One region of the Nonomuraea sp. CA-218870 genome, then DNA from elsewhere that is predicted to be linked to it. Evidence: riboswitches for the same ligand, from Rfam matches in the RefSeq annotation. Region 1 holds a riboswitch; the other holds the start of a gene.
What was found. A riboswitch is a leader RNA that binds a small molecule or an ion and turns the genes downstream of it on or off. The one in region 1 is predicted to bind glycine.
Positions count from the first base shown of each region.

Region 2: another riboswitch for glycine. It lies ahead of gcvP (aminomethyl-transferring glycine dehydrogenase); the one in region 1 lies ahead of gcvT (glycine cleavage system aminomethyltransferase GcvT).

Region 1 covers NZ_JBNJMN010000001.1:2,193,831-2,196,214, forward strand. The annotation lists gene gcvH (glycine cleavage system protein GcvH) at 1-100, opposite strand, end outside; gene gcvT (glycine cleavage system aminomethyltransferase GcvT) at 97-1,206, opposite strand; glycine riboswitch at 1,241-1,338, opposite strand; glycine riboswitch at 1,339-1,436, opposite strand; gene ACQEUU_RS10890 (gamma-glutamyl-gamma-aminobutyrate hydrolase family protein) at 1,454-2,191, opposite strand; gene ACQEUU_RS10895 (3-oxoacyl-ACP reductase) at 2,212-2,384, opposite strand, start outside.
Region 2 covers NZ_JBNJMN010000001.1:4,105,853-4,108,236, forward strand. The annotation lists gene ACQEUU_RS19845 (MerR family transcriptional regulator) at 1-558, shown strand, start outside; glycine riboswitch at 611-702, shown strand; gene gcvP (aminomethyl-transferring glycine dehydrogenase) at 856-2,384, shown strand, end outside.

The DNA of each region.
Region 1 (2,384 bases):
CGAAGGCGGTGATCCCGATCGTGGCGATCAGGCCGTCCTCAAGGCCGGAGACCCACTCGTGCTCCTTGGTGTAGCTCAGGTCGTCAGGGATGTTGCTCACTTGTTCCTCCTGTAAAAGGGCAGCTCGACCACGTCCACGGGTTCTTGCCTGCCCCTGATGTCCACGGCCAGACCTTCGTCGACGCCGGCGTCGACGCCGGCGTCGACGCCGGTGTCGACGTAGGCCATCGCGATGGGCTTGCCCAGCGTCTGCGAGGGCGCGCCGCTGGTGACCTCGCCGACGACGGCGCCGTCCTTGGTGACGGGGTAGCCGTGGCGGGGCACCCGGCGGCCGCGCGCGACCAGCCCGACCAGGCGGCGCCGCGGCGGCACGTTCTTGACCGCCTCCAGCGCCGACCGGCCCACGAAGTCGCCCGGCTTGTCGAATTTCACCACCCTGCCCAGTCCCGCGTCGAACGGGGTGAGCTCCGCGCTCAGCTCGTTGCCGTACAGCGGCATACCCGCTTCCAGGCGGAGCGTGTCACGGCTGGACAGCCCGGCCGGCTTCAGCCCGTGCGGCTCGCCGGCGGCGGTCAGCGCGTGCCAGAGCGGCACCGCGTCCTCGGCGGCCACGAACAGCTCGAAGCCGTCCTCGCCGGTGTAGCCGGTGCGGGCGATGAGCGCCTTCCGGCCGTCGACCGTGCCGGGCAGGCCGGTGTAGTACTTCAGGCCGGCGAGGTCGGCGTCGGTGAGGGTGGCGAGGATCTCCTCGGCCCGTGGGCCCTGGACGGCGATGAGGGCGTAGCGGTCGGAGCGGTCCTCGACCCGCGTGTCGTACGCCTTGGCGCGATCGATCAGCTCGTCCGCGACCTTGTCCGCGTTCGACGCGTTGGCCACGACCATGAACTCCTCGTCGCCGAGCCGGTAGACGATGAGGTCGTCGAGCACCCCGCCGCGCTCGTCGACGATCATGGTGTAGCGGGCCCGCCCGTTCGCCAGCGCCGACAGGTGTCCCACCAGGGCGTGGTCGAGGGCCTGCGCCGCCTGCGGGCCGGTCAGGAAGATCTCTCCCATGTGCGACAGGTCGAACAGCCCGGCCGCCTGGCGGACCGCGTTGTGCTCCGCGGACTCGCTGCCGTAGCGCAGCGGCATGAGCCAGCCGGCGAAGTCGGTCAGGGTGGCGCCGAGAGACTCGTGCACGTCTCTCAGCGGCGTCGATCGGGACATGTCTCGCACCTCAGGGCAGGATCGGATGCCGGGATCCTCCCCCTCTGTCGTCGGTGCCTGAGAGTTTCGCCCGGCTTTTTTCCGGACTTTCACCTTCGGCGAGGTCGCGCGGACCTGCTTTCCAGAGGACACCTCGGCCGTACGGTCCTTTGCCTTGAGAGGTTCGCGGGGAGGGCTTGCTCCTTCAGGGGCCCCGACCGGCTGTCAGGACGCTCTCCCGCACGGCTTCGACGGTGATGCGGCAAGCCTAACGGCCTGGGGAGCGAATTGTCGCGTCCGGCCGTCTCGCGGCGGAGACGAGGGCTTCGAAGAGCGCGCAGTCCTGGGCCGCCTCCGGGTGCCACTGGACGGCGACGGCGAAGGGGTGGGAGTCGAGTTCGACCGCCTCGACGGTGCCGTCCTCGGTGGTGGCCGTCACGGTCAGGCCCGCGCCGAGGCGGTCGACCGCCTGGTGGTGGTAGTGCGGCACGGTGACCGGGGCGTCGCCGAGGATCTTCGCGACCTTGCTGCCGGGGACCGGGCGCACGGGCAGGTGGCCGAACTCGCCTGGGGCGGGGGAATGGCCGCGGTGGCCGGTCACGTCCGGGAGGTGCTGGTGGAGGGTGCCGCCCAGGGTGACGTTGAGGACCTGGAGGCCCCGGCACACGCCCAGGAAGGGGAGGCGGGCCTCCAGCGCCGCGGTCATCAGGCCAAACTCCGCCGTGTCCCGAAATTTCCGGATGTAGTCGGTGTGGGGGTGGGGGGACGCCCCGTACCGCTCCGGATCGACGTCCCCGCCGCCCGCCAGGATCAGCCCGTCCAGCCGAGGCACCAGCGCCGCCGGTTCGCCCGCCGGCGGGATGAGCACCGGCTGCCCGCCCGCCCGCGTCACCTGCTCCACGTACATGTACGGCAGCAGCGCCACGGGCAGGTCCCACACCGTGAACCGCGCGGGCTCGACGTAGGTGCTGACACCGATGACGGGCCGGCTCACGGTCCGGCTCACGGTCCGGCTCAGGGTCCTGCTCACAGGGGCGTCACGTACGCGCCGGAGATGCCGCCGTCGACCAGGAACTGCGACGCCGTGATGAACGAGGCGTCGTCGCTGGCCAGGAACGCGACCGCGGCCGCGATCTCCGACGCCTCGGCGAAGCGGCCGAGCGGCACGTGCACCAGCCGACGCTGCGCCCGCTCGGGGT
Region 2 (2,384 bases), 1.9 Mb from region 1:
GCGCGGCAGCGTGCCGGAGAGCAGGGACTGCTCTTCGACGAGAAGCCTGCCACGCTGCCGGACGACATCGGATACCGCGGGCCCACGGCCTGCGCGGCGGCCGGCATCACCTACAGGCAGCTGGACTACTGGGCGCGCACCGGCCTGGTGGAGCCCACGATAAGAGCCGCACAGGGCTCCGGCTCCCAGCGCCTCTACAGCTTCCGCGACATCCTGGTCCTGAAAGTCGTCAAACGGCTCCTCGACACCGGAGTCTCCCTCCAGCAGATCCGTACCGCCGTCCAGCATCTGCGCGACCGCGGGGTCGCCGACCTCGCGCAGATCACGCTGATGAGCGACGGCGTCAGCGTCTACGAGTGCACCTCGGCCGACGAGGTCATCGATCTTCTCCAGGGCGGGCAGGGCGTGTTCGGCATCGCGCTCGGCCGGGTCTGGCGCGAGGTCGAAGGATCCCTCGCGGAGCTGCCGGGGGAACGGGCGGCGGTCGCGGACGACGTCCCGGCCGACCATCCCGCTGACGAACTGGCCCGGCGCCGGCGCGCGCGCCGCACCGGTTGACCGCCCCGTAACACCCCAATCCGGGTCGAGGCTGTAATCTAGGACATGCTGACGACCCCGTGCGGGAGAGACCCCGGCACGACCGGGGCGCCGAAGGAGCAACCCTCCCCGGAATCTCTCAGGCGCCCGTACCGCTCGGGTGAGGCAACTCTGGAAAGCAGGTGCGCCCGCCAGGCGCACTTCACCGACGGTGCAAGCCCTGTGCGGGTGAAGCTCTCAGGTCGTCATGACAGAGGGGGAGATCCGGCATAAGCCCGCGCCCAGCGCCGGTCTCCACAGCCTCGGGAGGCGTCTTCCATGACCGACCTGTCAGCACCGCCGTTCTCCAGCCGGCACATCGGGCCCTCGGCCGCGGAGCAGCAGCGCATGCTCCAGACCGTCGGGTTCGAGTCGGTCACGGACCTCGTGGCGGTGGCCGTGCCCGAGGCCATCAGGATCAAGGACCGGCTCGACCTGCCGCCCGCCGCGAGCGAGGCCGAGGCCATCGCCGAGCTCCGCGCGCTCGCCGGCCGCAACCAGGTGCTCACCTCGATGATCGGCCTGGGCTACCACGACACCGTCACGCCCGCCGTCATCCGCCGCAACCTCCTGGAGAACCCGGGCTGGTACACCGCCTACACCCCGTACCAGCCGGAGATCTCGCAGGGCCGGCTGGAGGCGCTGCTGAACTTCCAGACCGTCGTCTCCGACCTCACCGCGCTGCCCGTCGCCGGCGCGTCCCTGCTCGACGAGGCCACCGCGGCGGCCGAGGCCATGACGCTGGCCCGCCGCGCCGGCAAGGCCAAGAGCCCCGTGTTCGTGGTCGACGCCGACGCGCTGCCGCAGACCAAGGCGGTGCTGGCCACCCGCGCCGAACCGCTCGGCATCACGCTCGTCGAGAGCGACCTGACCGGTGACCTGCCCGAATGCTTCGGCGTGCTCGTCCAGTACCCCGGCGCGTCCGGGCGGCTGCGCGACTTCCGGGCCGTGGCCGAGCGGGCGCACGAGGCCGGCGCGCTCGTCGTGGCCGCCGCCGACCTGCTGGCGCTCACGCTCGTGGCCGCGCCGGGCGAACTCGGCGCCGACATCGCCGTCGGCTCCTCCCAGCGGTTCGGCGTGCCGTTCGGCTTCGGCGGGCCGCACGCCGCCTACATGTCCGTACGCGAGGGACTGCAGCGCCAGATGCCCGGCCGCCTGGTCGGGGTGTCGGTCGACGCCGACGGCGCGCCCGCGTACCGGCTGGCCCTGCAGACCCGCGAGCAGCACATCCGCCGCGAGAAGGCCACCAGCAACATCTGCACCGCGCAGGTGCTGCTCGCCGTCATCGCCGGCATGTACGCCGTCTACCACGGCCCCGACGGGCTGCGCCGGATCGCCCGCCGGGTCCACCGGCACGCAGCCGCGCTCGCCGAAGGGCTGCGCGAGGGCGGCGTCGAGGTGGTGCACCCGGACTTCTTCGACACCGTGCTCGCCCGCGTCCCCGGCCGGGCGGCCGCCGTCGTCGCCGCCGCGGCCGAACGCGGCGTCAACCTCTGGCAGGCCGACGCCGACCACGTCTCCGTCGCCTGCGACGAGAAGACCGGCGCGGCCGAACTGGTCAAGGTGTGGGCGGCCTTCGGTGTCGAGCGCACCGCCGCCGCGCTCGGCGAGGCCGGCGACGCGCTGCCCGCCGCGCTGCTGCGCGAGTCGGACTTCCTCACCCACCCGGTGTTCAACACCCACCGCAACGAGACGTCGATGCTGCGCTACCTGCGCAGGCTCCAGGACAAGGACATCGCGCTCGACCGTTCGATGATCCCGCTCGGCTCCTGCACGATGAAGCTGAACGCGACCACCGAGATGGAGCC